DNA from 4 places in the Polaromonas vacuolata genome. Region 2 is predicted to be linked to each of the others. Evidence: predicted binding sites of a transcription regulator. Region 2 holds the regulator's gene; each other region holds the start of a gene.
What was found. Region 2 encodes sigma-54, which starts transcription at its own class of promoters, with help from an activator protein. Its sites were predicted from a motif close to TGGCANGNAANCTGCTTT; they were not measured.

Region 1 (7,491 bases), 1.4 Mb from region 2:
TGTTTGATCCATGGGCCTTGATGCAAGCTGGGTTTTGGCTTTCTTTTGTTGCCGTTGGCGTGTTGTTCGCCAGCGATCCCGAATCGGGCGCTGTAAGGCCAAGGCAGACAAATACGCAAACTACAGACCTCTGCGTAAGATCAATTTGGGGACGTGGATACTTATGTGTTGTTGGCTTTATTAAGTCAACCTTGGCGGGGCTGGCCAAGGCCGCGCGCGAGCAGTGGGTGGTTACGCTGGCGCTTACGCCGCTCTCACTGTTGCTGTTTAACCAAGTTTCGGTGCTCGGCTTGCTGGCTAATGCGTTGGCGATTCCATGGGTGACATTGGTGCTCACGCCCTTGGCTATGCTGGGTGTGCTGTGGTCACCGCTCTGGGATGCTGCAGCCCTTGCAGCCAGTGCGTTAGCGCTTTATTTGCAGTGGCTAGCTAGCTGGTCATGGGCCAGTATTAACGTTGCGGCTGCTCCTTTGTGGTGCGCAGTAGCCGGTGTGATGGGAGGCTTGCTGATGGCCATGAAGCTGCCTTGGCATTGGCGCGGTTTAGGTTTGCCTTTAATGCTACCGGTGCTGTTATGGCAACCAGTACGCCCAAATACTGGGCAGTTTGACGTGCTTGGTGCTGACATCGGTCAGGGCAATGCTTTGTTGGTGCGAACCCAACACCACAGTCTTGTTTATGACAGCGGGCCGCGCTTTTCGCGCGAAAGCGATGCCGGCAATCGGGTTTTAGTGCCACTGCTCAGAGCGTTGGGTGAACGCATCGACATGCTGGTGCTTAGCCACCGCGACATTGATCATTCTGGTGGTGCAGCGGCAATTCTGACGATGCAGCCTCAGGCTAGTTTGCTCAGCTCGATTGAGGATGGCCATACACTGCAGGCCTTACGCCCTGCAAAGCGTTGCCAAACAGGTCAGCACTGGCGCTGGGATGGGGTGGATTTCGAAATTCTCAATCCACTGCCAATTGATTACGCGCAAAGCCTTAAACCAAATGCCATGAGTTGTGTGTTGCGCGTCTCGAATGGTGTGAACAGCGCTTTGTTAACCGGTGATATGGAGGTGGCGCAGGAACGTCGCTTACTCAGTGATTCGGCTCTCAAAGTCAAACTCAAGGCTGACTTTTTGCTAGTACCCCACCATGGCAGTAAGACCTCGTCTAGTGCTGCTTTCCTTGATGCTGTTCAGGCGCCGTTGGCGCTGGCTCAAACGGGTTATCGCAACCGTTTTGGTCACCCCGCGAGCAGTGTGATGCAGCGTTACGAGGATCGCGGTATGCAAGTTTTTCGCTCACCCTCGTGTGGCGCAGCTTTGTGGCGTAGCAGTCAGCCTTTGCAGATATTGTGTCAGCGTCAATTAGAGCCGCATTATTGGCAGCATCAAGTGCCTATGCAGGAATTGATTGCTAAACCATTAATACGATCCGATTGACGTGAAGTTGATCGCACCACCGAGGGTGAACCCTAGGTGTTTAGGCCATAGAGTCATTAAGCTGTAAGCCTTGTTGGCATTGACTTGTCAGAGGTTTCCGATAGTAAAAAAAATAGTTGGGCTTAAAGCTTTGGCATACAAATTGCAGGCTAAAGTCGAGGGAAAACCTGCCTAAACAACCCCGTTGGATAAAAAGGACATGAGTCAGATGTTTGATGAAATGAATGCAAGCGCAGACAGTGTTAGAGCGCACTACCAAGGTTATCAACGCTGGCTTTTGCGCCAACCGCAGGACACCATGAAGGCCAAGCGCGCTGAAGCTGAGATGATTTTTCGACGTGTCGGCATAACCTTCGCTGTTTATGGCGCAAAAGATGAAGATGGCTCTGGTACAGAGCGACTAATACCGTTCGACTTGATACCTCGCATCATTCCATCCCATGAGTGGGTCAGCATGGAAAAAGGCTTGATACAGCGCACCACAGCATTAAATCGTTTTATCCACGACGTCTACCACGATCAAGAAATTCTCAAGGCCGGTATTGTGCCTTCCGAGCAGATTTTCCAAAATGCTCAGTTCCGACCTGAAATGATGGGTGTTGATGTACCGAACAATGTCTACTCGCAAATTAGCGGTATCGATATTGTTCGCGCACCAGACGCCACCGGCGTAGGCGAATACTATGTGCTGGAAGACAATTTGCGCGTGCCTAGCGGCGTGAGCTACATGCTGGAAAACCGCAAAATGATGATGCGTCTGTTTCCTGATTTATTCAGCGAAAACAGCGTCGCTCCAGTAGCCCACTATCCCGACATGTTGTTAGAGACGCTGCGCGCTTCAGCACCACCGGCAACCGCCGACCCAACTGTGGTTGTGCTTACCCCAGGCATGTATAACTCGGCGTATTTTGAACATGCGTTTTTAGCCCAACAAATGGGTGTTGAATTAGTTGAAGGTCAGGACTTATTCGTCAAAGATAACTTCGTATATATGCGCACAACGCGCGGACCCAAACGTGTTGACGTGATTTACCGCAGGCTCGATGACGACTTCCTCGACCCACTGGCATTTAGGCCAAGTTCCACTTTAGGTTGCGCCGGCCTGCTCAACGTTTATCGCAGCGGCAATGTGGCTTTGTGCAACGCGATAGGCACGGGTATAGCTGACGACAAGTCCATCTATCCCTATGTGCCCAAAATGATTGAGTTTTATCTCGGCGAAAAACCCATTCTTAAAAATGTGCCCACTTTTATGTGCCGCAACACGGAAGACCTCAAATACACCTTGGCCAACCTGAAAGATTTGGTCGTCAAAGAAGTGCATGGAGCAGGTGGCTATGGCATGTTGGTGGGGCCTGCTTCGACGGCAGCAGAAATTGAGGAGTTTCGCGCCGCTCTGCTGGCCAACCCGTCCGGTTACATCGCTCAACCAACGCTGAGTTTATCGACTTGTCCAACTTATGTTGAAAGCGGTATTGCGCCACGCCATCTGGACTTAAGGCCTTTTGTGCTGAGTGGTAAAGACGTGCAAATCGTGCCGGGTGGCCTGACTCGGGTGGCACTCAAAGAAGGCTCTTTGGTGGTGAATTCCTCCCAAGGTGGTGGCACAAAAGACACTTGGGTGATAGAGGCTGGCGCTAGTTTGCCGGCCATGAATCCAATGACACCGATGTCCTCCATGCCGCCTATGCCAGCCATGGCACCCACCACGACACAAGCTCAAAGCTAAGGATTTAGACCATGCTTTCACGCACTGCCGACCATTTATTTTGGATGTCCCGTTACACCGAGCGCGCTGAAAACACCGCTCGTATGCTCGACGTCAACTATCAGACTTCTTTGTTGCCCCAATCCGCCGCTGTCGCTCAAGTCGGCTGGGAAGGTTTGCTCACGATTAGCGAACTCACGCCAAGTTATGCCGCCAAATACGGCAAAAAAATCATTCCGCGCGATGTGATGGATTTCATGGTGAGGGATGAGAAAAACTCCTCAAGCATCATCTCTTGCCTGAAAAATGCCAGAGAAAACGCACGCGCCGTACGCGGCACCTTGACGACAGAAGTCTGGGAGACCGAGAACCAGACCTATTTGGAAGTCTCACGCATGCTCAAGGGCAGTGATTTTGAGCGTGACCCAGCGCAATTTTTTGAATGGGTCAAGTTTCGCTCTCACTTGTCGCGTGGCGTCACCATGGGCACTATGCTGCAAGATGAAGCGTTTCACTTTTTGCGTCTCGGCACATTTTTAGAGCGCGCTGACAACACCGCAAGATTGGTGGATGTCAAATTCAACGCCGTGCATGGTGACTTTTTTGGTGTCGATAATGCCCACGGTCAGGAATATGATTTTTATCACTGGAGTGCGATTTTGCGCAGCGTTTCTGCGTTTGAGGTCTACCGTAAGGTTTATCGCGATGTGATCAAGCCGGAATGCGTGGCCGAATTGCTGATATTGCGCCCAGATATGCCGCGCTCGCTGCTAGGTTGTTTAAATGAAGTCATTACCAATTTGGCGTTGGTCACGAATGACACGTTTAGCGAGACTCAACGCCGTGCTGGAAAATTACGCGCCGATCTGCAATATGCCCGCATCGACGAAATTTTGGCAACCGGATTACATGCCTTTTTGACACAATTTTTAGACCGTGTCAACGAGTTGGGTGCACACATTAGCCGTGAATTTTTGGTGCCGGTGACGGCTTGAGTATTATTTTTCAAGTGGCTATAAATCATATGCGGCATCGATTGGCTATGAGCCGCCTATGAAACTTCACGTCCGCCATGTCACTGATTACCGCTACACCTTGCCGCTACGTTACGCGCTGCAAACACTGTGGCTAACGCCTTCGTCCGGCCCGTCTCAAAACGTATTGTTTTGGAGTGTCGGCGCGCCGAAAAAACTGTTTCGTCAGCAAGATGCCTTTGGTAATACGATTGAAGACTACACCTTGGTGGCGAGCGAGAGTGACAACGTTCGCTGGAGTCTGGTTAACGCTGCTGGCGATATTGAAACCTTGGGTGTGCCCGAATTCGTCGATGCACCTAATTTGCCCCAACCGTATTTCTATCTGCGCGCAACCGCACTGGCTGAGCCGCATTTCAAACTGGCTGAATTTGGCCGCCAATTTTTAGCCCAAAGTGTGGACGGCAGCGCTGACCTGCAGGCTTTGCTGGCCTTAAGTCAGGGTGTGGCGAATGCGGTGAGTTATCGTAAAAACAGCAGCAACGTCAGCACCACTGCCATGCAAGCATTCGAGGCCGGTGCCGGTGTTTGCCAAGACCAAGCCCACGTCATGGTTGCCGTCTGCCGTAGCTTGGGCTATCCAGCTCGCTATGTCAGTGGTTATTTCTACGCCGCAAACGAGCCCGATTTGGCCAGTCATGCTTGGGTCGATGTTTGCCTAGATGTCGCCTCGCGGCGCTGGGTCAGTATTGACGTGACGCACAGTTGCCTGATTGATCAGCGCCACATACGCCTCGCGATGGGGACTGATTACAACGCCTGCCCGCCGATTAAAGGCGTGCGGCAGGGCGGGGGTGAGGAAAGTATGACGGTAAGCATAAGCATCGTGCAGGTATGAGCATCTTTTGTATTTTCTCGCGACCATCATTTGTGAAATCATTGGGCTGAGATTTTTGCTTGACCCGGTGCAAGCCCTGTTAATCGGCTAATCCTATACTTGGTTTATCCCACACAACATTCGCCGCTCGTCACTGTGACTACCAAGCAGTGCGACGCGTAGCGTGCAAGAAAGTATCAATATGAATTCCCGATTAAAAATACAAGATCTCTCCTTGGCTAACAAAAGCATGGTGGCTCAGCTAATTAGCGAAGACGTGCTGCGAGAGAAGTATTTCAAAGGTAACGAACAATCGGCCTCAGATGTGTTTGATCGCGTAGCCAAGGCCCTGGCCAGCATTGAACTGCCGGAAAAGCGCGAGCAGTACGAGCAACTGTTTCGCCGCAACTTGGACCTCGGTGCCATCGGTGCTGGCCGCATCATGAGCGCTGCAGGAAGCGGCATACAGGCCACTTTAATTAATTGTTTCGTGCAACCCGTCGGCGACTGCATTCAAGGTGTAGATGATGCGGGTTATCCCGGCATTTACGAGGCCTTGCGCGAAGCCGCTGAAACCATGCGCCGAGGCGGCGGTGTGGGTTATGACTTCTCCCGTATCCGCCCACGCGGCGCGCGTGTTCTCGGCACGGCGTCTACGGCTTCTGGTCCTTGCAGCTACATCAATGTGTTTGACCAGTCCTGCGCCACGGTAGAGAGCGCTGGCGCCCGACGTGGCGCCCAGATGGGTGTGCTGCGCATAGATCATCCGGATGTGATGGAGTTCATCACCGCTAAACGCACGCCGGGTCGCTGGAACAATTTCAATGTCTCTGTCGCCGTGAGCGACGAGTTCATGAATGCTGTAGAACAAGATCAAACTTGGGACTTAGTCCATGTCAAGCAGCCCAATGCAGCTCTTTGTGCTGATGGTGCGCATCAGCGCAAGGACATGCTTTGGGTCTACCAGACGCTGCAAGCACGTGCGTTGTGGGATGCCGTTATGCGCTCGACTTATGACTTTGCCGAACCCGGTATTTTGTTTTTAGATCAAATTAACCGAGACAACAATCTGCGCGCCATAGAAACCATCAGCGCCACAAACCCGTGCGGCGAGCAGCCGCTGCCGCCTTATGGCTGCTGTGATCTTGGGCCTATGATTTTGACCGGCTTTGTACGCAACGCCTTCGCCAAAGACACGCAAGCCTCATTTGACTTTGAAAGTTTCGCCAGCGCTGTCGCACTGCAAGTCAGAGCTCTAGACAATGTGCTCGAACTCACACATTGGCCAGTGCCGGCTCAACAGGCAGAAGCCCAAGCTAAACGTCGTATTGGTGTTGGCTTTACTGGCTTGGGTGATGCGCTGGTCATGCTTGGTCTGCGTTACAGCTCACCCGAGGGCCGTGATACGGCAAAGCGGATTGCAGAGTGCATGCGCGACAGCGCCTACACCGCCTCGGTCGCCTTAGCACGAGAAAAGGGCGTATTCCCCTTGTTCGACGCCAAGGCTTATCTTGAGCCGGGTACTTTTGCCAGCCGCCTGCCGGATTATCTGCAAGCCTCGATTCGCAAACACGGCATACGCAACAGCCACTTGTTGTCGATTGCGCCTACTGGTACTGTCAGTCTGGCGTTTGCCGACAATGCGTCGAATGGAATCGAGCCCGCATTTTCTTGGACATACACGCGCAAAAAACGCGAGTCTAACGGCGGTCACACTGAGTATGAGGTGCAAGACCATGCTTGGCGTCTGTATCAAGCAATGGGCGGCGATGTCAAAAATTTACCTGATTACTTTGAGACTGCCTTAGCGCTTAGCGCTGAAGACCATATAGCGATGATGGAAGTGGTTCAGCCCTTTGTGGACACTGCCATCTCTAAGACCGTCAATATCGCGGTTGACTATCCTTATGACCGTTTTAAGAGTCTCTACCAACAAGCTTGGCGCGCCGGGCTAAAGGGCATGGCGACTTATAGACCCAATGATATTTTGGGCTCTGTGCTGTCTGTCACGCCCACAACATCCACTACGCCGGCTACGCCAACAGCTGTCGCTGCGATCGCTCCCGCTGTAGTGGCGGCGACTGCAGACCCAATGCGCAGCGTAATCGAGAGTCGGCCTAAAGGTGCGCTAGATGCGGTAGCTGAAAAAGTTGAATATTGGACGCACGAAGGTCAGCAGACTCTGTATCTGGTGGTGTCTTTCCTGCCTGTTGCACAGCAAGGAAGTTCGGCCACTTCTGATCGTGCGATTGAATTTTTTATGCCGGTTGGACAGAACGCGCAGTCGCAGCAGTGGATAACAGCCAGCATGCGCTTGCTGTCGCTGGCTGCGCGCGGCGGCTTTTTAGACCGGGCTTTGAGCGATATGCGCAAAGTCGCTTGGGACAGAGGTCCTGTCCGCTTAGGTCAGCGCACGCGTGAAGACGGTAGTTTGATACCTTTGTGGCATGACTCTGAAGTCGCAGCGATTGCTTACGCGGTGCAAAACATTCTCGAACGCCG
Region 2 (7,491 bases):
GAGGCGCATTTTGCCCGGCAGCTTAAGGTCTGGCGTGAGCACATGGGCCGTCCAGCCGGCGTAGTTTTTCTTCCAGTGCGCGGACAGCTGTGGAAAAAATTCAGACGCTTGCTCGCCGGTTTCGGTTTGGGCTTGCTCGCGTCCGGGGTTGTTGCTGCGGTCGCGGCTAACTTGTGGGGATTCGTCGCGCGCCACGGGTTGACCAAACTCGTCAATGTTTTGGCCTTGAAACTGGCTGCGCCTTTGGTCTCTGCCTTGCAGCGCGGGTATGCCAGCTACGCCGGCGACGTCGATACGTTCACCATAGGGTGGATTAACCAGCATCACGCCGGAGGCGACTGGCGGCATACGCTGGAGTGCGTCGCCACCTCTGAACTGAACTGCGCCAGCAACACCGGCGCGCTCTGCGTTGCGCTCAGAAAAGTCGACCATACGAAACGACACATCACTGCCAAAGACTTCTGCCGTGGGCTCGGTAATAGCTGCTTCGGCTTGGTCTAGCAAGCCGTCCCAGACGTGGGCTTGAAACGGTAAATACTTTTGAAAAGCAAAGCGACGGTTAATGCCGGGCGCGATGTTGCAGGCAATTTGCGCCGCTTCGATGGCAATCGTGCCGGAGCCGCAGCAGGGGTCATAAAGTGCTACGCCTTGCTTGCACAATTCATCCCAGCCGCTGGCGGCGATCATGGCGGCGGCCAAGGTTTCTTTCAGTGGTGCATCGCCTTTGTCTTCGCGCCAGCCGCGTTTAAACAGTGGCTCGCCTGAACTGTCGATATAAATCGTCACGGTTTCTGTGGTCAGGTGGACGTAGACGCGCACATCTGGCCAGCGCGTGTCGACATCGGGACGGACATCGAACTTGTCGCGAAAACGGTCGGCAATCGCGTCTTTGATTTTTAGCGCGGCAAAGTTCAAGCTGGTCAGCGGGCTGTGCTGGGCGGTGATCTCAACCTTAAAGGTTTGCTTGGGCGTGAACCAAATTTCCCACGCCACTTCGGCGGCGGCGTTGTAGAGGTCTTGCTCGCTGCGGTATTGGCGGTGTTGCAACTCGATCAACACGCGCTGGGCTAGGCGGCTGTGCAGATTCAGCAGCATGGCATCGCGCCACGAGGCTTGCAGCTGTACGCCGGCGCGCCAGGCTTTGCCGTCTATGCCGGTGACGCGTTTGATCTCGGTGGCCAGCAAGGTTTCGACGCCGGCGGCGCAGGGTAGGAATAGTTGAAGTTGGTTCATAGTTCTAGATTCAGGTGAGGGCTTTGCGCAGGCTTGCCGGCGCTATGCGCAGGGCTTCCCGGTACTTGGCGACGGTGCGGCGTGCACATTCAATGCCTTGCTCTTTGAGCATTTCGGATATCTGATTGTCGCTCAGTGGTTTTTTTAAACTCTCTGAGCTCACAAACTGCTTAATCAGCGCGCGCACTGCGGTGCTAGATGCGTTGCCGCCGGTTTCTGTGCCCAGCGCTGAGCCGAAGAAATACTTCAGCTCAAAAGTGCCAAACGGCGTGCTCATGTATTTGGCGGTGGTCACGCGTGAGATGGTCGATTCATGCAGACCGAGCTCGTCTGCGATCTCGCGCAGCACCAGCGGCCGCATGGCTAACTCACCGTGGGTGAAGAAGTTTTTCTGGCGCTCGACGATGGCGGTGCTGACTCGCAAAATGGTGTCAAAGCGCTGCTGTATGTTTTTGATAAACCAGCGCGCTTCTTGCAAGCGCTGGGTGAGTGCCGGGCCGCCTTGGCCTTTGTGTTGCTTCAGGGCGTTGGCGTAGATGTCGTGCACGCGTAGACGCGGCATTACGTCGCTGTTAAGCGCGACCTTAAACCCTTTGGCGACTTTGGTGACCAGCACATCGGGCACGATTAGGTTGCGCTCAACATTGATAAAGCGCCGGCCCGGTTTGGGGTCAAGTCTGGCGATGAGAGCAATCGCTGCGCGTATGACGGCGTCAGGAAATCCGCACAGATGAACTAAGCGCTTGATGTCGCGCTTGGCCAGTAACTCCATGGGTTGGCGACAAATAGCCTTGGCCGCACTCACCGCTTGGCTGCTTTCACATTCGAGCAGTTGCAGGCTTAGGCATTCGGCCAAGTGGCGTGCGCCTACGCCGGCGGGCTCCATGTGTTGCAGCAGCTTGAGGGCAATTGTGAAGTGCTGTTCTAGATCTTCACGGTCTTCGAGCTGCTCGGGTTCAGCGCCGGCTAGACCTGCGGCGAGCGAGCTTAGGCTGTCTTCCAAATAGCCATCGTCGTTGAGTGATTCGATTAAAAAGTACAGCGCGGCGCGGTCTTCTTCAGACAAGCGCAGGCTAAGCGCTTGGCGGTGCAGATGGTCTTGCAGCGACTCATGGCTGCGGGCCAAATCAGAGGCATCGGCGTCGCTGTCATCGCCATTGTTTTTACGTGGCTGAGCGTCGCCGCCCCATTCGCCGTCGTCTGCTGAGGTCTCTACTGTGCCGTCGCCGTCCCAGCTTTCTTCGAGCTTGGCTTCAGAGCTGATCTCGGGCGTGCTGTCGTTGTCGTTTGAGTTTTCGCTAGTGCTTTGACTGCTGCTGGTCGAGTCGTGGGAGGGCGTGAATTCGGCGACGGATTCAAATTCTTGAGCCTCTTGACTGACCGGCGAGTCAACTTGGTCTAGGCCGAAGTCCTCGCGCGCTGCGCTGTCTTCGGATTGCTCTAGAAAAGGGTTTTCGTCCAGCATTTGTTCGACTTCTTGGCTGAGCTCTAAGGTCGAGAGTTGCAGCAGGCGAATCGATTGCTGCAACTGGGGCGTGAGCGCCAGATGCTGCGAGACGCGCAGTGACAAGCCTTGTTTCATCTGCGCTGTGCCTACATTCGGAAATGTTCGCCCAGATAGACCCGGCGCACATCTGCGTTGTTGACGATTTCTGTTGGCGTGCCGTTGGCCAGAACTTGGCCGTCGCTGATGATGTAGGCGTGGTCGCAAATGCCCAGTGTCTCGCGCACGTTGTGGTCGGTGATCAAAACACCTATGCCGCGGGCTTTTAAAAAGCCGATGATGCGTTGAATTTCGATCACGGCAATCGGATCAATGCCAGCAAACGGCTCGTCAAGCAAGATAAAGCGCGGCTGGGTGGCTAGTGCGCGGGCGATTTCGACGCGGCGGCGCTCACCACCGGACAGCGCTAGCGCTGGCGAGTCGCGCAGATGGGAGACGCGCAAGTCTTCTAGCAAGGTGTCTAAGCGCTGATCAATGGCCGTTTTGCTGAGTGGTTTGCCGGCAGCATCGTATTGCAGTTCCAACACTGCGCGCACATTTTCTTGTACTGTAAGTTTGCGAAAGATAGAGGCTTCCTGCGGCAGATAGCTCAGGCCCAGACTGGCACGCCGGTGTATGGGCATGTTTTCTATCGGCTGGCCGTCAATGCTGATGTTGCCGGCATCGGCGCGCACCAAACCCACAATCATGTAGAAAGAAGTGGTTTTGCCAGCCCCGTTAGGGCCTAGTAAACCCACGACTTCGCCATTTTTGACGGCTAGCGAAATGTCTTTAACTACCTTGCGGCTGCCGTAGGCTTTTTGTAGACCGTTGGCTATTAACTGGCTGGTGCCTGGTACGGCGTTGCTGGCGCTCGATGCGTTGAGTGGTGAGGTGGTGTTACCCGATTGCATGCGTTTCTTAGTTTTTGTCCGCGCCCAAGCGCAGGCTAGGGCGTAGCACCGGGCCGGGGGTAGTTGTTGGCGCTACTTTGGGCGGCGCTGCTGCTGTGCGTGGTGAGAGCAGGGCGCGTACCCGGCCAGTGGGGTTGGCGGCAGTGCTGTTTTTCGCGCCGCCGTCTACTGTGAAGACATCGGTGTTGTTGTTGTAGGTAATTAAGGCACCGCTTGTCTCATCGACTAAGGTAGTACCGTTGTAGCGGCGCAGTTCAGCGCGGCGGGTGAATTTGACAATGTCGGCTTGACTGTCGTACTCGATTAATTCGCCTTCGCCTTCAATGTACTCGTCAACTCCTTCGCGCTTTTTGCGGTAGAAGGCTCGCTTGCCTGCGGGCGCGATGACGGTGGCAAATTGATAGCCTTGGGGGTCTTGGCGCACATCGACGCGCTCACCACGAATAATGGTGGTGCCCTTGGTGATCACCACATTGCCAGTGAAAACGCTGGTTTGCTTGAGGTCGTCGTAGCGCAGTGCGTCCGCCTCAGCATTCATGGGCATATCGCGGTCGGCTTTTGGCGCACTTTGGGCGTAAGCTGCTGTCGCGGAAAGGGCTGTCACGGTTGCCAGGACAGCCATCAGGGCGTGGAGTTTTTTCATAAGGGGCACGAATCTTGCTGCATAGATTGTTTATTGTAGCCATGCGTTTGAACGCTCAGCTTTTGCAATGTATCTGATTGCCACAGCGTCAAAGTGAGCGTAACAAAATAAGAAGAACACAAAAAAAGCCCGCTGCAAAAATTGCGGCGGGCTTTGGGCGCTGGCGCGCTTTCAAACCAATGCGTAACCGGGTGAAAGCGACGCTATAGGCTGCTTAGGCTTTGATCTGCAAGCCAACCAAATAATCGACCACCGTCAGAGCGCGTTCCATAGACTGGGCTTGCGAGCCCGAGGTGTAATACTTTCCTGCAATGCCTAAAGCCGGCACGCCATCGACCTTGTAGGCGTCTTGCAATTGCACCGCCTTGCGCACCTTGGTCACCACTGGGAATGACTCGTAGGCTTGCATGAACTTGGCCTTGTCAACGCCTTGCTTGGCGATCCAGTTGGCGATTTGCTCGGCGTTGTTCAGGGTTTGTTTTTCAACGTGAATTGCATAAAAAACCTTGGCGTGCAAGTCGCCTAAACGGTTCATGCCTTCGAGCACGTAGTAAAGCCGCTGCTGAGGCTCAAAATCGGGCCGGAAGGCAATCGGAGCGCGTCTAAAGCTCACGTTTTTGGACATCTTGGCTAGCCATGCCGTGAGTTGCGGCTCAAAAGCGTTGCAGTGCGGGCAGCTGTACCAGAAGAACTCGACTACTTCGACTTTGCCGGCGGGTGCTTCGGTTGGTGCTGGCCTGTCCAGCAGCAGGTAATCACTGCCTTCTTTTGGCGCTTTGGCTTGGGCTTGTGCAAGGTTTGGCAATAACAGGCCGCTGCTTGCTGCGGTGGCGGCTACGGCTGATAGTGAGAATTCACGTCTTTGCATGGATATCGTCTTTCTTGGCTTAGGCCGAATAAATAGAGGAATGAAAAAATTCTGGCGCGGCAGGCTTGCCCCAACACAGTGTTTGACGGCTTAACGACAGAAAGTTCAGGTTTATCGCTGGATCCTTACCAAAGCGGTTTCTACCGAGCTTGCATCCAGCTTCTCTTTAATTTTGTCGGCCTCGGCTTTTTTGTCAAATGGCCCCAGTCGAACACGGTAAATCATGCTGCCCGATTGCTCGCGTTCGCTGACTTTGGCCTGAAAACCCAGCAAAGAAAGCTTGGCGCGTTGCTGCTCGGCGTCCTGAGGTGTGCGAAAAGCGCCGGCTTGAATGAAGTAGTTAAACGGATCGGTACTAGGCGCCGCAGCTGCTACTGGCTTTGTGCTGATTTTGTCCATCGGTTTTGCCGCCGCTTTGGCTTTGGCCAAGTCGCCCAGTGGATCGGAAGAAGGGGCTTTGCCTTCGTCGACGGTATTGGGTGGCGCAGCGGTTAAAGCAGGTGGTTGCATAGCGGGTGCTGTGCTGTCTTGATTAAGTGTGCCGGACGCGCTGGCGGCGCTTCTGGCGGGGTTTTTGCCGGCCAATGCTGCGTTCGGGTCCCAATCCTTGTTTTTCTTGGCTTCAGCAGCGTCGTTCTCGGCGCCGTGTGACTGGCCTTTGGTGAGAAAGGGAATCGGTACTTTGGTGACATACACCGCGACTGCCAGCGCCGCGCCCAAGCCTAGCAATACGCCAAGCACCAAGCCCAGTATGGTTCCGCCGGCCTGAGGCTTGCGTGTTGGTTTGTTCATAAGCTTGAAAATCTCCCGTTTGTCATGGCCTGCATTTTTAGCGGCATGTGTTGCTGTTTGTTTAGGCGGTCTTGAATTGCTGAAATGGCTTTACATCTTGCGCGGTGCGCTAACGCCCAGCACTTCCAGACCATTGTGCAATACCTGCGCAGTCGCCGCTACCAGCGCTAAGCGGGCGAGTTTGACGGCTTGGTCGTCGACCAAAATCCGCTCAGCGTCATAGTAGCTGTGGTAGCAGGCGGCGAGTTCGCGCAGGTAAAACGCCACATCGTGGGGCGCAAAGCCGCTGGCCGCGTTGGTCAGCATATCGGGATATTTGGCCAGCAGCAGCATCAAGGCTTGGGCTTGCGGGCTGGTCAGTGGCGCGAGGTCTACGCTATCGAGTGTGGCGAGCTCGCCACCCCAAGCTGCGAGCACCGAGCAGATTCGCGCATGTGCATATTGAACGTAATAGACCGGGTTTTCATTGTTCTTGGCCAGCGCCAAGTCGATGTCGAAAATGTATTCGGTGTCGGGTTTGCGGCTGAGCAGGAAAAAGCGCACGGCGTCTGCGCTAGTCCACTCAATCAAATCACGCAGCGTCACATAACTGCCGGCGCGCTTGGAGATTTTTACTTCCACGCCGTTGCGCATGACTCGCACCATGGTGTGCAAAACGTAGTCGGGGTAGCCCAGCGGCACGCCGGCGTCGGCTGCCTGCAGGCCAGCTCTGACGCGGGCAATCGTGCCGTGGTGGTCCATGCCTTGGATGTTGATGGCGCGGCTAAAGCCGCGTTCCCACTTGGCCAAGTGGTAGGCCACATCGGGCACGAAGTAGGTGTAGCTGCCGTCGCCTTTGCGCATCACGCGGTCTTTGTCGTCGCCGTAGTCGGTGGACTTTAGCCACAGCGCGCCGTCGAGCTCGTAAGTTTTGCCGGCTTCTTTGAGCCGCTCAACCGTGGACTCGACCCGGCCCGAGCTGTATAGGCTGGACTCTAAGTAGTAGTTATCAAAGCGTACCGAAAAAGCTTGCAAGTCTAGGTCTTGCTCGCGGCGCAGATAGGCAACCGCGAATTGGCGAATCGCATCCAAGTCTTCAATATCGCCCGTGGCCGTGACTTCGCGGTCGTCTGATCGCACGGTTTTAAGCGCGACGAAATCGGCCGCGATCTCGGCAATATAGTCGCCGTTGTAGGCGTTTTCTAACCACAGCGGATCGCCCGGGTTGATGCCCTTGGCTCTGGCTTGGGTGCTGGTGGCCAAGGTGTGAATTTGAACGCCGGCATCGTTGTAGTAAAACTCGCGAAACACGTCTACGCCCTGAGTGGCAAAGAGTTTGCAGATCGCATCACCCAAGGCGGCTTGCCGGCCATGGCCTACATGCAGCGGGCCAGTTGGGTTGGCTGAGACAAATTCGACCAGCGTGCGCTCGCCGGTCAGTGGCTTGACGCCGTAGACGCTACCGGCTTTTAGTATGTCGCGCACGGTTTCTTGTTTCGCTTCGGGTTTGAGGCGGATGTTGATAAAGCCTGGGCCGGCAATTTCAATCGCCTCTACCCAGCGGTCAAAGACTGGATTG
Region 3 (7,491 bases), 1.1 Mb from region 2:
AAAGCCAAGGTCTGAGCCAGGCTGGGTTTTTTGCCTTGGGCTAGCAACTGCTGCAAGGTCTCACCTGCATGCCAGTCGTAAAGCAGGTAAAAAGCGCTGGCGGGTGGCTGGCCGGGCAAGCTGTCGTGCAAAGTCACAAATTCGTTACTGGCCGGCGATGACTGCATACGTCTGGCCAGCCAAGCTTCGTGCGCCAGCATGGCGCGCTCTTCGGGATCATGGGCGCGTGCGGGGCTTAGAGTTTTCAGCGCATAGAGGCGCTGGCTTAAGGTGTCTCTGACTTGGTAAATCACGTTCACACCGCTGTCCGTTACCAACATGGTCACGCGCAAACCGTCCAAGATGTCGCCGATTTTTAATGCTTTGGGCACGGCTAGGCGCTCGGCCTTGTGGTTCTCGTCTTGCAGCGTTGCGGCGTCAATGCCCAACACACGCACGACTAAGGCTGTGACGTTGTCGCTGCTGCCGGCTGCCAATGCCTGATCTAACAGCAGCGCACTGAGTTCGCGGGCGCCCAGCGCTGCGCCGGTTTGACTATTCGCCAACGCCAAGCCGGGCGCGGCGCGCACGCAAAGGCTAAGCAAACGTTTATGCGTGAGCTGGTTGTGCACGCCGTCAGACAGCAGCACAAACAAGTCACCAACCCGCAGCTCGCCTTGGTCGTAGTCCACCACCAGCGCGCTGTCGGCACCGACGGAGCGCAGTAGCTGGTGGCTAAAGTCGGGGTGATCCACCACATGATCGGTGGTTAACTGCAAGAGTTCACCAGCACGCAGCAAATAAGCCCGGGTATCGCCCACATGGGCTAAAGACCATGATTGGCCACGCAGCACTAGTGCGGTCAATGTCGTCAGTCCGGACTGGGGTCGGCGGCGCTGGTTTTGCGCCAGCAGCCAAGCGTTTTGTGCCCGGATGATGCGGTCTAGCGCTACCGTAGTGTCCCAAGTTTCTGGTGTGGCGAAGTAGTCACGCACAAGACTGGTGACTGTGGTTTGCGCGGCCTCCTTGCCCATGCCGCCTTGGCTGACGCCATCGGCTATCGCGACTATGGAACCCATGGATTCTTGGCCCGGCTCTGGCAGCATGGCGGCGCAAAAGTCTTCGTTAATATTTTTGCGCCCGGCCAAGGTTGCAAAGCCAATGTCTATTTCAAAGGCCATGCACCACTTTTAATATTTGTGCTTTTTTGGTGCCAATTTGGTGCGTTATCAAGCACAAGTCTAGCCAACCAACGTCTGCAGACTGCGCTCATATGCATGCGTGAGCAATTCAAATAAGTCTAACAACTGTTCGCTAAAAAGAGCCAGCGCAGTGACTTGTTGCCGCTGCACATCCTTGTTTGTACCCGCTTGGCTGATAGCTACGGCACTGGTTTGCATTTGTTGCCAACACAACGCGGCACTGGCTAAAGCAGTGCGAATCTCGCTGCTACTCAAAGGTAGAGCGGTCAGCTCTTTCAGCGCGGTGTCAAATTCGAGTGCAACTTGCGCCATAGCGACACGGGCGCTGTTGTTACCAAAGCCTAGCAACAAAGCAAATTTCGCATAGCGTTGACTCAGCATGCGCTGACGACCCGACTGATTAAGTAAGCGAAGTGGCGCCATAGAAGCGGCATTTTCTAAACTGGCGGTCAGCCGTTCGGCCTGCTCCAAAAAGGCTTCACCTAGCGCATCAAGCTTTCCGATTTGCTCTGCCTGCGGCGGCAATTGCAAGGCATGGCGAAACGGATTCCAAGCATTCTGGGTCATCAGTAAAAGATCGCCAAAAGTGGGTTGCGAAAGGCTTTTACTCAAATCCGCCAAGCTAATGTCAACATGCAACATGGAGTCTTTTAAGCTCGCGCCCTGCACCGTTTTATGGCCCGCCAAATCGAGCAAGACCAGCTTGATCAGTCGCTGCGAAAACATACGCAACTGACCAGAGCGGTTCAAATCTTCCGCAAACCGAGCCGAATGAATGATGTGTTGCGAGACCTGACCCACGCGCTGATTCGTTTGCATGGAAGCACTACGCAACATTTGGTAGGCGTCGTCATCGGAAATCTTACGCGCCCGCATCAATATGGCCTTGGCACGGTCCACCATCTTGCGCTCTTCAAAGCGGCTGCTTAAGTCGCGCATCTGGACGGCCAGCAACTGTTCTTTCTCAAAACGCGCGATGGCGAGTTGAATCAAGGGCCGTAACCGAGCTTTGTTGTAGGCATTGATCACATAGGCATGTACGTTGGCTTGAACTGCCAGCGAGATACGCTCGGCATCGCCATCGTTGGTGAACATCAAGACTGGGCAAGGCGCGTGCTCGGCGATCAACCGCAAAGCATCGAACAAAGCCTGACCCGGCAGTCTGTCTATACAGATGAGGATCTCAGGGCTGAAGTGAATCACTTCGTGTAGCAGTTTGTCGCTATCGCTGACGCTGGCAACACAAGCTATGCCGGCAGCATCCAAATCGTCTTTTAAGTCCAACGTATTGGCAGGGCCGTTAAGAAATAGTAGAGCAGAGGTCATGGTGAATATTTATTAAAGATCAAACATCTCAATCAGTTTAATCCTCATGACAAGCTTAACCAAGACACTAGAAAAATTATTGATACTTGGCACAAAAATTGCTTTTATTGATTGGACGCAACGACGCGTCCGGCCTCTCAAAGCATTGAGGGGTTTGCGCATGACGGTGTGCGCAACAACTGCCCGCGAACTAGCGCGTGCACTCACGCCAACTCAGGCAAACCTTGTCAAAGAACAACTATCTCTAAGCGGAGTGACTCCATGAAAAAATCCAAACTCGTCATGATTGGCAACGGCATGGCCGGTGTTCGCACGCTCGAAGAGCTGCTTAAAATCGCACCCGACCTGTACGACATCACAGTTTTTGGCGCAGAGCCGCACCCCAACTACAACCGCATTTTGCTCAGCCCAGTATTAGCCGGCGAGCAAACGCTTGATCAAATCGTGCTGAACGACTGGGCTTGGTATGAAGACAATCACATCACACTGCATGTGAGTAAAAAAGTCGTCTCCGTCGACCGCGTCAAACGCATAGTGCGCGCCGAAGACGGCACCGAGGCCGAATACGACCGACTACTCATTTGCACCGGCTCCAACCCTTTCATACTGCCCCTGCCCGGCAAAGACCTCAAAGGCGTGATCGCTTACCGCGATATTGCCGACACCAACGCCATGATTGAGGCGGCCACCCAATACAAAAAAGCCGTGGTGATTGGCGGCGGCTTGCTGGGTCTTGAAGCGGCCAACGGTTTGATGCTGCGCGGCATGGATGTCAGCGTGGTGCATGTCATGCCTACGCTGATGGAGCGCCAGCTCGACAGCGTGGCCGGCAAACTGCTGCAAAAGTCATTAGAAAAGCGCGGCTTAAAATTTTTAATGGGCGCGCAAACGCAAGACCTGCAAGGCGGCATTGGCGCGGATGAAGGGCGCGTCACCAGCATTCGTTTTAAAGATGGCACCGAACTGGCCACCGACTTGGTAGTGATGGCAGTCGGCATACGCCCCAATACACAATTGGCCGAATCCATGCGCCTTCACTGCGACAAAGGCATTGTGGTCAGCGACACCATGCAAACCATTACCGATGCGCGGATTTACTCCGTCGGTGAATGCGCAGCCCACCGCGGTATTGCCTACGGTTTGGTCGCACCGCTGTTTGAACAAGCCAAGGTAGCCGCCAATCATTTGGCGCAGTTTGGTATTGGTCGCTACACCGGCTCGCTAACCTCTACAAAACTCAAAGTTACCGGGATTGATTTGTTCAGCGCCGGGCAATTCATGGGCGGCGAAGGCACGGAAGAAATCGTCATGAGCGACCCGTTTGGCGGAGTCTACAAAAAGCTGGTAATTAAAGACGACAAACTGGTTGGCGCCTGCTTGTACGGCGACACGGTTGACGGCAGCTATTACTTCAAGCTGCTGCGCGACGGCCGCAGCGTGGGCGAGATACGCGAGAAATTAATGTTTGGTGAATCCAACATTGGCGACACCGGCCACGAAGGCCACAGCAAAGCCGCCACCATGCCGGACAGCGCAGAGGTCTGCGGCTGCAACGGCGTGAACAAAGGCGCTATTTGCAAAGCGATTAAAGACAAAGGTTTATTCACCCTCGATGAAGTACGTAAGCACACCAAGGCCGGCGCTAGCTGCGGCTCTTGCACCGGACTGGTCGAGCAAATTTTGATGTTTAGCGCCGGCGGCGATTATTCGGCCACGCCGAAACTCAAAGCCATGTGTAGCTGCACCGACCACGGCCACCAAGCGGTGCGTGACGCGATTCGTAAAAACAAAATCCTCACGATATCTGCGGTCTACCAATTCATGGAATGGCGCACGCCTAACGGCTGCGCGAGTTGCCGCCCAGCGATTAATTACTACGTCACCAGCACCTGGCCGAAAGAGGCAAAAGACGATCCGCAAAGCCGCTACATCAACGAGCGCAGCCATGCCAACATCCAAAAAGACGGCACTTACAGCGTGATACCGCGCATGTGGGGCGGCGAGACTTCAGCCAGTGAATTGCGCCGCATCGCCGACGTGGTGGACAAATACAAAATCCCCACGGTCAAAGTCACCGGTGGCCAGCGGATTGACTTGCTAGGCGTGAAAAAAGAAGACTTGCAAAACGTCTGGAAAGACATTGGCATGCCGTCTGGTCACGCTTACGCCAAAGCGCTGCGCACCGTTAAAACCTGCGTGGGCAATGAGTGGTGCCGCATGGGCACACAAGACAGCACGCAAATGGGCAAGGATTTAGAACGCGCCATGTGGCGTATGTATGGGCCGCACAAAATCAAGTTTGCGGTCAGCGGCTGCCCGCGCAATTGCGCTGAATCGGGTATTAAAGACGTTGGCATTATTGGTGTGGATTCAGGCTGGGAAATGTATATCGCCGGCAATGGCGGCATCAAAACTGAAGTCGCGCATTTCTTCACCAAAGTCAAAACCGCGGCTGAAGTACTGGAATACACTGGCGCGTTTTGTGAGCTGTATCGCCAAGAAGGCTGGTATCTTGAGCGCACGGTCCACTATGTGAACCGAGTCGGTCTTGAGCATGTGAAAAAGAAAATACTCGAAGACCATGAAGGCCGAAAAGCACTTTGGGAGCAGCTTCAGTTTGCGCTCGATGGTGAGCCCGACCCGTGGTTTGATTTTAAAGATGCATCGGTAGACACGCGGCAGTTTGAAAAACTCAGCGCGATCTAAATAAAGTATCAACACTCAAAAATCAAGAGGAAAAAAATATCATGAGTGAATGGAAAAAAATCTGTCTGGTCAGCGACATCCCCATGCTCGGTTCGCGCCGTGTTGAACGCGCCCATGGCATGGACGTGGCCTTGTTCCGCACCGATGGCGACGCCGTGTTCGCCCTGTTAGATCGCTGCCCGCACAAAGGCGGGCCACTCAGTCAAGGCATAGTCTTTGGCAATAGCGTTGCTTGCCCCATGCACAACTGGACCATAGGTCTGGCTGGCGGCTGCGCCAGCGCGCCAGATGTGGGTTGCACACCGGCTTTCAAAGTGCGTATGGAGGGCGACGCCGTGCATTTAAACCTGCAAGAACTGGCCACATTAGCGATTGATTTGACCCGGCCAGTCGCCGGCCCTGCGGGCAAGCAAGCCGCCTGCGCATGAGCAAGCAAACCCGTTCAACCTGCCCTTACTGCGGTGTTGGCTGCGGCGTCATCATCAGCACAGAAGGCGCGCAAATTACCGGCGTTCGGGGCGACCCGGATCACCCTGCCAACTACGGCCGCTTATGCACCAAGGGCTCAACGCTGGCACTCACCGCCAGCGCTGCTATCACCGAACAAACCCGCTTGCTGCAACCCATGCAGCGGCTAAACAGAAAGTCTGAACCTAAAGCTACAGCCAGCGCCGTGAGCTGGAATCACGCGATGGATTTTGCAGCCAGTGGTTTTTCAAAAATCATTGCCGAGCATGGCCCGGATGCAGTGGGTTTTTATATTTCAGGCCAGTTACTCACCGAGGACTACTACGTCTTTAACAAACTCGCCAAGGGTTTGCTGGGTACCAACAACGTAGACACCAATTCCCGCCTTTGCATGAGTAGCGCCGTCGCCGGCTACAAACAAACACTGGGCGCGGATGCGCCGCCTACCTGCTACGACGACGTCAAACACGCCGAGTGCATTTTCATAGTCGGCAGCAACACCGCCTACGCACACCCGGTTTTGTTTAGGCGCATTGAAGACGCGAAAGCGGCGAATCCGCAGTTAAAAATAATTTTCTGCGACCCACGCCGCACCGACACCGCAGAGATTGCCGACCTCTATTTACCGATTCAGCCCGGCACCGATGTCTCGCTGTTTAACGGCATGCTGCACATCATGTTGTGGGAAGGCTGGTTGGACAACGCCTACATCCGCAATCACACCACCGGCTTTGAAGCCCTTAAAGCCACAGTGCGCGACTACACGCCCGAATTGGTGGCCGAAACTTGTGGAATTAAAAAAGATGACTTGATGCTGGCGGCAAAAATGTTTGCCACCTCCAGCGCCACGCTCAGCCTTTACTGCCAAGGCCTGAATCAGTCCAGCAGCGGCACGGCAAAAAATGCCGCCTTGATTAATTTGCATCTGGCTACCGCTCAGATCGGCAAACCGGGAGCCGGCCCGTTTTCATTGACCGGCCAGCCGAACGCCATGGGTGGGCGTGAAGTCGGTGGTCTGGCGAATTTAATCAGCGGCCACCGCGACATGGCCAACCCTGAACACCGCGCCGAAGTTGCCGCACTGTGGGGCGTGGACAGCGTGCCAGATAAGCCCGGCAAAAGCGCGGTGGAGATGTTTCAAGCCGCAGCCGATGGCGAGATAAAAGCCTTGTGGATTGCTTGCACCAACCCAGTCCAATCCATGCCCGACCAAGCCACCGTCAGACGCGCACTAGAGCGCGCTGAACTGGTTGTAGTGCAAGAAGCTTTTGCCACCGCCGCGACCTGCGACTGGGCCGACATCTTGCTCCCAGCGACCACTTGGGGCGAGAAAACCGGCACGGTCACCAACAGCGAGCGTCGCATCAGCCGCGTGCGCTCAGCCGTTGCAGCGCCGGGACAAACCCGCCACGACTGGGCCATTGTGGTGGATTTTGCACAGCGGATTGAGGCCAAAACTGGCCGTGAAAAAACACTGTTTCCCTACTCTGTGATTAAGCCCGAATTGGGCGTGGAAACGATTTGGAACGAACACCGCGAATCCACCCGTGGACGCGACTTAGACATTACCGGCATGAGCTACGCCATGCTTGAAGCCAGCCCCCAGCAATGGCCCTTAACCGAGGGCCAAAGCACGGGTAAGGCAAGGCTTTACGAAGACGCAGTCTTCCCCACACCAGACGGCAAAGCGCGCTTTGTCAACACTGTCTACAAACCAGTGGCTGAGCCGCGTGAATCACGTTTTCCGTTTTCACTGACCACTGGCCGGCTGCGCGATCAGTGGCATGGCATGACGCGCACCGGCACGCTG
Region 4 (7,491 bases), 690 kb from region 2:
GCGTCGCGCACCGAGCCGATTAAAGTTGCCGCATCGACACTGGTGGTGCCGCAAAAATGTTGACCACCGCCGCACTTGGGTTGTGATTTATAGCCATATGACAAGGTCGGCGCAACCAGACCGCCGACCAATGCTGCGGCATCCGCAGCGACTGAAGCCGAGAGCAAACCATCAGTGCCCAGCGGCAAATGCGGGCCGTGTTGCTCTAGTGCGCCAACGGGCAAAAATATAGGCGGCGCAGTATTTTTAATTCGGCTTTGGTAATCCATCCAAGACAGCTGATTCATCCATACAGTGCTCATACTCAATCCTTTAAACGTCGATTTAAATCATCAAACTGCTGTCAATCAAGTCGGCAGGATTGGCGCTTCTGCGCTTGTATCGGTGGCCTCAATCAGCGCCGCGCAGCCAATCAAAGCCCCGCCTAGCCATTCAATCGCGGATAAATTTCCACCACCAAACCAAGTCGCGGTGAGTACTGCGACCAATAGTTCAGACAACATCGCCACGCCAGCGCGGCCGGTTTCCATGTGCGTGACACCAAACTGCCAAGTCACAGTCGCTAGCAACATCCAACCAAAACCGTAAGCCAGCACAGCCAGTACTGAGCCCGCTGTCAAGGACGGAACACTTGCGCCCTGCCCCAACATCCAAAACCCCGACAGCACGCCGCAGCCAATAAAAACCGATGCGGTTTTTGAGCGAATCGGAATGCGTTGACCAGCGCGCGCCAACACGTTGTTGCCCGCAAACGCCAAACCGGCGGACAGGGCTAAATAATCCGCCAGACTCAAAGCAGTAGTGAAAGCCTGACTGCCGCCCAGCACCAACCACAAACCAGCAATCGCCACAACCACGGCCAACTTACGCCGACGGCTGACCGTCTCACCCAAAAACAAATACCCACCCAGCACTGACCATACCGGCGCGAGATAAAAAAGAAACATCACCCTAACCACATCGCCCAGCATCAAGGCATTGACAAACGATGTATTGGCCCAGCCACCAACCAGCGCAAGAGCCAGCAAAATAGCCGTTTGCTGGCGCCACATAGCGCGCTCGCGCCAAAGCCAAATACCCAGCACAAGTCCGACCGGGCCGTAGGCTAGTAAGGACAGCGTGGGGCCAGACAAACCAATATCCACAAACTGTTTTAGCGGCCACCAAGTTAAGCCAAATAGCGAGGAAGAAAACAACAGCACCAAAATCGGTAATGCTGCGCCCGTTGAAGCGCTTGCTAGTTTCATAGTTGTTTGACTTTTTTTATCCATCAAGGCATGACCGATCCGCCGTTCGGCCCGAGTACTTGACCGCAATAAAAGCGTGATAAATCAGAGGCTAAAAATAAGGCCGTGGCGGCAATTTCTTCCGGCTCGGCAATGCGCTGCTGGGGTATGTCTTTTTCTTTCGCCATGCATTCGGCACTCATGCTGTCGATTGAAACCATGACGGTATTAACCGGGCCGGGCGCAATCGCATTGATGCGAATATCCGGCGCAAACTCAAGCGCCAAAGATTTTGTCAAACCAATAACGCCAGCCTTGGCCGCGCAGTAAGGCGCAAATTGCGCGCGGCCTATCAAGGCTAAATCCGACGCGATATTGATGATGACGCCGCGGCGAAGATTCAGCATAGACGGCAGAAATGCGCGTGACATTAAAAACACGGATTTCAAATCACACGCCAACATCCGGTCCCAATCGGCTTCTGTGGTTTCCAAAAATGGAATCTCGGCGATGATGCCGGCGTTATTTACCAAAATATCTATCGGCCCAATAGCGCTTTCAACCCAAGCGGTCATTCGCTCAACGTCTAGCGCCAAACTCACATCCGCCTCAAAAGCCCAAGCCTTCACGCCCATGGTTTGAATCTCTTGCACCAAGGCTTGAGCCTCTGAAGTGCTTGCCAAATGATTCACCACCACCGACGCACCAGCCGCCGCAAAAGCCAAGGCAGTCGCGCGGCCTATGCCGGTGGCCGCACCGGTTATCAACGCTGTGCGGCCGGCTAAAGACAAACTCAAAACAGACGTCATCAAACTGCCGTCAAAAAAGAAACACCCACGGCGCCTAGAAAACCATCGGCTCTGCCCTTAACGCCTAAGTCTTGCACTTGACCGTAGTCGACCGCCAACACGCGTTTAACCCGATTGATGTGAAAGCTGCGCAGCAATTCGCCGACCGTGATTAACTGCGCATACTGCACCGGATACAGCTCTTTATGAAACTCAGGCAGGCGATGCCAAGGCGCGGTAGGTCGCTCGTGGTGCGCATTATGAAAACCAAAATTCAGCCAAATTAAATTTAAAAAACCAGACTTCAAACCGACGATGTCGCTATAGGTATTGGCTTGCTCGTACTCGCGGTCGCGCAGCTTATCAGCCGGCAAGGGTTTGTCGTCGAGAACTGGGTAAGACTCATAGGTGTGCTGAAAGCAATCGGCAAAACGCAAGGCTGTGACAAACACCAAATAGGCGGCGAAATAAAGCACCAAGGCTTTGAGTGACCACAAGCCCAAAGCAATCCACGCAGATAAACGCAGCGCGCCCACAACCAGCACACGGCGACGGCCAGCGCGTTTGCGTTCATCAGTAAACGGCACAAGCATGACAAAGCCGCGCATTAAAAATTCAACCGCTGGAAAGTAAGCCCATTCCAAGGCTAAGACGCTGTTGCGAAACCATGCCGGCGAGCGGTTTAAAAAACCGCGCACATCAAAGGTAATCACATCGGCGCGCTCGACATGGTGGCGCATATGTTTTTTGCGCATGTCAGAAAAATTGGCAAAGCAGCTGCCGTTAATGATACTCATGACACTGCCCCAACGCTCATTCGCGGCGGGGGTTTTAAAAATCGCGTAGTGCGCAAATTCGTGAATAAAGTAAGCCGACCAAATCAAAGTTTGGGCGACCAATAAAAAGCCCAAAACATTGAGCATCCAATTAGCCGAACCGAGTAGTCCCACCCCAGCGATATACGCCAGAATTGTCCAAGCCATTGCCAGTACGTTGGGCCAAACACCATCGGCATAGCGAAAAACAGAAGTCATGATGAAAAGCCCTTAACGCAAAAAAATAAAAACCTTCAGCAAGAAAACTAATTCGCTTGCTGAAGAAAAAAGCCGGTCTTAAAAATTATTTTTTAAGCAAGGCGTTAACGAACTGGGCATCAAAAGTCAAGGCAGCTGCCGGCAAGGCTTTGATCTGGCCTTTGTCTTTGAGAATCTGACCAATAATTTCGCCACTGGCGTAATAAGAGGTTGTGTCTTTAGACAAGGTAAACGCTTTGGGCATTTCAGCGACGGGAATGTTGTAGACGCCAGCTAACTGCTCTTTGACTTCTTTGGGCGAAATACCCATGAATTTGCCAATGATTTTTGCCGACTCTTCTGGCTTGGCTTTCATGTAAGCCATGCCGTCGATATAAGCTTTGATGACGCCAGCGATTTCTGTTGGCTTGGCTTTGATGACTTTTTCGTCAAACACCATCACGTCGGCAATCAAACCAGGTGCATTTTTTGAAGAAAAAATCACCTTGAATTTTTGACCACCACCTTGGCTCAAAATCTGCGACAAGCTTGGCTCATAAGTCACACCACTTGGCATTTGGCCAGAGGCCATAGCAGCCGGTACGGCTTCTGGCGTCATGCTCACCGGGGTGATGTCTTTGTCAGTCATACCCTTGGTTTTAAGCGCGTAGGAAATCAAAAAATCCGATGGTGAGAGCGGATTAAAACCAACTTTTTTACCCTTTAAATCAGCCACGGTTTTAATGCTGCTGTCGACCACAATCGCGTCGCCACCGTTCGAGTAATCAATCGGCATGACCACTTTTTGCCTCTGACCATTAGCGACTTGGCCAATCACTTGGTCATACGTGAGGTGACCACCGTCGATAGCGCCAGAGGCAATTGCTGGCGGAATTAATGCTGGGTCGGTGAAAACCTGAAGAGAAACTTTGAGGTTGTATTTTTTATAAAAGTCTAGTGCTTCAGCAACATAAAAAGGGCCGTAGCCAATCCAGACAATCGTGCCAATTTTCATCGATGCGGGGGCGGCAAAACTGGCGGCTGCGACCATGGTGAGTGCAAAACCCAGAATCGGTTTGCTCAGGCGAGACAGCAACGAGCGGGATTCTTGGCTTGAAAGTGAGAGGCTAGAAGAACGCATGGAAAAACTCCTGGAGTAAAAAATGGGGCGCAGAAAAGTACGACTTGTACATCTGTCTCCCGGGCTTTTATCCCTCCGTGTAATCTCTTGCGAGACCGGCACACTCTCGGACCAGACATCCTGTGATTGAAAACAACCTTGGACCGGAACCCTAGTACGCCTACGTTCTAGCATTTGCACAGTTTTGTACAAATCGCTTTTCATGCAATGGTGCTGTACGCAATAGCCATGCCAACGTGCACAGCGCTAAAAACACTAAAACGCAGCGCAGGCGCACTTATACGCACTGCAAAAGCGCACCACACGGCGCAATGCACTGTTTTAAAACGGCAGGCGCAAAAGCTTTCGATTTACTGACACGACTAGCTTAAAAATCTGCGCTTATGGCGCATAAAACAACTGGTAACACTGGCACGAAACCTGCAGATACAAATTCGTGCATTTTTCACCTTGGTTTTTTTAGTTCTTCTACACACGGACTCTTTATGAAAATTTTCTTATCTTCTGGTTTAGTGTTGGCTTCATTGCTTGTGTCAGGCGCCGCAATGGCTCAAACCGCCGCCCCTACTGCTGCTGCAGAACCAGAATTTACGCTGGGCTACAACTTGGGTCTGACCAGCGATTACCGGGTTCGCGGCATGTCGCAAACAGCTTTCAAAACGGCTGTGCAAGGCGGTGTTGATTACGCCAACAAAAATGGTATTTACTTGGGCTTGGCCGCATCAAATGTAAGTTGGGTCAAAGAATTCAATGGCGCTACCAAAGGTAGTTACGAGGTCGATTTGTATGGCGGCTACAAAGGCGCGATCAATAAAGATTTCTCTTATGACATCGGCCTTATCACTTACCGCTATCCGGGCAATGACTCAGGCGTCGCCAATCCGGCGCGCAATGTGGCAGCCGGCGCTTACTCTAAAGCCGACACCACAGAAATTTACGGCGCTTTGACATACACCATGTTCACGTTTAAATACAGCCGCAGCACCGGTGACTTTCTGGGCAACTTAAAAAGCTCGGGCAGCCAGTACTTTGACTTAAGCGCCGCATTTGATCTTGGCGACGGCATGACGATTACTCCGCATATCGGCCGTCAGTTAATACCAAATCAAAACAGTTTGGGCAACTACTCGGACGCATCACTGAGCTTTAGCAAAGACTTTGGCTCAGGCCTTGTGGCCAGCATTGCCGGTGTTACGACGAACGCGAACCGGACTTTCTACAGCGATACCAATGGCCGGTTTCTGGGTAAAAGCGGTTTGTTGGTTGGTGTGAAATATTCGTTTTAATTAAAAACACGCAAAACCATGCGATTCGCTAACGCACCAATACCAATGCTGATGAGCTGAAGAAACCTAGCGCTAGGTGTTTGATTGGTGTGTTGGCTTTAAGCGTTTTATGTTCAAGCCCAGCATGATCAAGCTAGGGGTCTGATTTTTTATCTACAGACCTTGAGAACTAGCCCTCGCCTCTGAGCGGCGCCGAAATAAAATTTTCCTGTGACAAGGCATGAATCACGCCTCGCATGAGTCGGCTGTTATCAAACCCTAGGCTGTATTGGCGTGCGTTTGGCGAAATCGGTTGGAGCATTTTTCTCTCCACCAACTTTTTGATTTGGTAAGTAGTCTGCGCTGCGTTCATGCTTGGCATAACTTTGCTCAAGTCGGCCGCTTTAGCTACGCCCAGCTTCACCGTCGCTAACAAAACGTTTTCTTCTTGTGCTGAGATCAAGCCTCGGCTGCGTGCGTAAGTCAGTGCGGGTAGCAAAATTTGTTTGCTTAAATAGTCGTAGCGAGTGAGTTGGTCGACCTTTTTCAGCTCGGTCAAAAACCCTTGCAAGACATAGGTGCACCACTGCTCTAGGTCGACTGAAGTGCCGCTGTCTGCGCTGGAAAGCATGGCGTAATACTGGTCTCGGTCGCTGCAAAAAACAGCTGTTGGGTTTAACACCCGACCGCCTGCCTTGACGTTAAAACCGTACTTAATCATCAAGGCATAAGTCAGCAGCCTCACCACACGGCCATTGCCGTTGCCAAAGGGGTGAATCCAGCCAAAGCGATGGTGGGCCAAGGCCACCTTGATCAAGTCGTACTTGGGTGCATCAGCGCGGTTGATAAACGCCACCAGTTCTTCTATATAGCCCGGTACCTGCACAGCTTCTGGCGGCAGATGGCTTGACTGGGCAATCCGAACGGCTTTGCGGCGGTAAGCGCCGGGCGTGGCGTCGCCTTCGCGCACCAGACCCTGCACCGCCAAAGTGTGTAGCTCACGGATGAAATGCTCGGAGATCACCGACCCCGGATCGATTGCAGTCTCAATGAAAACCATGGCTTGCTCGATGTTGTCAATTTCACGCAATTGGTCATCCGCGCTGGCGCTACCGTCTAGTGCGCTTTCAACATAGTCTGCCAATGTGGTGTGGTTACCTTCAATGCGAGCAGAACCCAAACTCTCCAATATATGAAAGACGCGCTTGAGCTGAAAAAACACCGGCGCAGGTGTGGTGCCCGCCAGTTGCAGGCGGCGTAAGTGCTCTAGCTCGGTCAGCACGTCAACTAAAGGGGAGTCAAAACTCGGGTTTATCAGCGCTAGATGGATGTGAAAAAATTCCGGCATGATGCTCCTTTATCTTTAATCTAGGGTAGTAGCTTTCTGTAATTTTATAAAAAAAAACCATTTAAAAACAACAATTTATTTACTTTTTGCCAGAAGATTATCTGTAATTTCTGAAGAATACTATCTCAATATCTTGGCACTGTACAACGCTGAAATGCTATGGCCAATAAGGTAATTACGGTTCTTATCGCTAAACCTCGGAGCCAACCAAGTAGAACAACGCAAAAAGCCGCACCAACGCAGTGAGTCACTGCATCAGTGCGGCTGAGCGGCCAAGTACGAAAGCTTTAACAAAAGCTTTTAGCTTGACGATTAAATCCCCACAACCGCCCCATCAGTACGCGGCTCAGTGCCGCCGCACAGCACGCCGGAGGCATCGCGCCAAATGATTTGGCCGCGCCCAAAAGACATCCGATTCGATTGCCAATTCACCGCATGGCCGCGCGCCGCCAGACCTCTGAAAATATGCTCTGGTGTGGTGCTTTCAATCTGCACTTGCAGACCTTTTTCCCATTCCCAACGCGGCGCATCTAGCGCAGCTTGTGGGTTCAGGTGAAAGTCCACCGTGTTCATAATCATTTGCAGATGGCCTTGCGGTTGCATAAAGCCGCCCATCACGCCGAACGGTCCAACTGGCATGCCGTTCTTGGTCAGAAAGCCCGGAATAATCGTGTGATAAGGTTTTTTACCCGGCGCTAAGCTGTTGGCGT

Region 1: HC248_RS09870 (circularly permuted type 2 ATP-grasp protein) is a predicted target of sigma-54. The motif match lies at 1,562-1,579, and genes of this name have one in related genera.
Region 3: nirB (nitrite reductase large subunit NirB) is a predicted target of sigma-54. The motif match lies at 2,595-2,612, and genes of this name have one in related genera.
Region 4: HC248_RS12915 (TorF family putative porin) is a predicted target of sigma-54. The motif match lies at 4,578-4,595, and genes of this name have one in related genera.

Annotation. Positions count from the first base shown of each region.
Region 1 is NZ_CP051461.1:2,154,048-2,161,538, reverse strand. Features, by position in the region: gene HC248_RS09875 (DNA internalization-related competence protein ComEC/Rec2) at 1-1,430, shown strand, start outside; gene HC248_RS09870 (circularly permuted type 2 ATP-grasp protein) at 1,630-3,159, shown strand; gene HC248_RS09865 (alpha-E domain-containing protein) at 3,171-4,133, shown strand; gene HC248_RS09860 (transglutaminase family protein) at 4,192-5,010, shown strand; gene HC248_RS09855 (adenosylcobalamin-dependent ribonucleoside-diphosphate reductase) at 5,192-7,491, shown strand, end outside.
Region 2 is NZ_CP051461.1:3,520,849-3,528,339, reverse strand. Features, by position in the region: gene HC248_RS16075 (THUMP domain-containing class I SAM-dependent RNA methyltransferase) at 1-1,233, opposite strand, end outside; gene HC248_RS16070 (RNA polymerase factor sigma-54) at 1,244-2,815, opposite strand; gene lptB (LPS export ABC transporter ATP-binding protein) at 2,827-3,630, opposite strand; gene lptA (lipopolysaccharide transport periplasmic protein LptA) at 3,638-4,252, opposite strand; gene HC248_RS16055 (thiol:disulfide interchange protein DsbA/DsbL) at 4,488-5,141, opposite strand; gene HC248_RS16050 (SPOR domain-containing protein) at 5,253-5,933, opposite strand; gene argS (arginine--tRNA ligase) at 6,024-7,491, opposite strand, start outside.
Region 3 is NZ_CP051461.1:2,429,906-2,437,396, forward strand. Features, by position in the region: gene HC248_RS11045 (bifunctional protein-serine/threonine kinase/phosphatase) at 1-1,160, opposite strand, end outside; gene HC248_RS11050 (type IV pili methyl-accepting chemotaxis transducer N-terminal domain-containing protein) at 1,221-2,507, opposite strand; gene nirB (nitrite reductase large subunit NirB) at 2,769-5,213, shown strand; gene nirD (nitrite reductase small subunit NirD) at 5,255-5,641, shown strand; gene HC248_RS11065 (nitrate reductase) at 5,638-7,491, shown strand, end outside.
Region 4 is NZ_CP051461.1:2,831,242-2,838,732, forward strand. Features, by position in the region: gene HC248_RS12890 (creatininase) at 1-302, opposite strand, end outside; gene HC248_RS12895 (DMT family transporter) at 348-1,247, opposite strand; gene HC248_RS12900 (SDR family NAD(P)-dependent oxidoreductase) at 1,271-2,035, opposite strand; gene HC248_RS12905 (fatty acid desaturase family protein) at 2,035-3,048, opposite strand; gene HC248_RS12910 (ABC transporter substrate-binding protein) at 3,134-4,168, opposite strand; guanidine-I (ykkC/yxkD leader) riboswitch at 4,223-4,334, opposite strand; gene HC248_RS12915 (TorF family putative porin) at 4,654-5,454, shown strand; gene HC248_RS12920 (Fic family protein) at 5,624-6,781, opposite strand; gene HC248_RS12925 (gamma-glutamyltransferase family protein) at 7,094-7,491, opposite strand, start outside.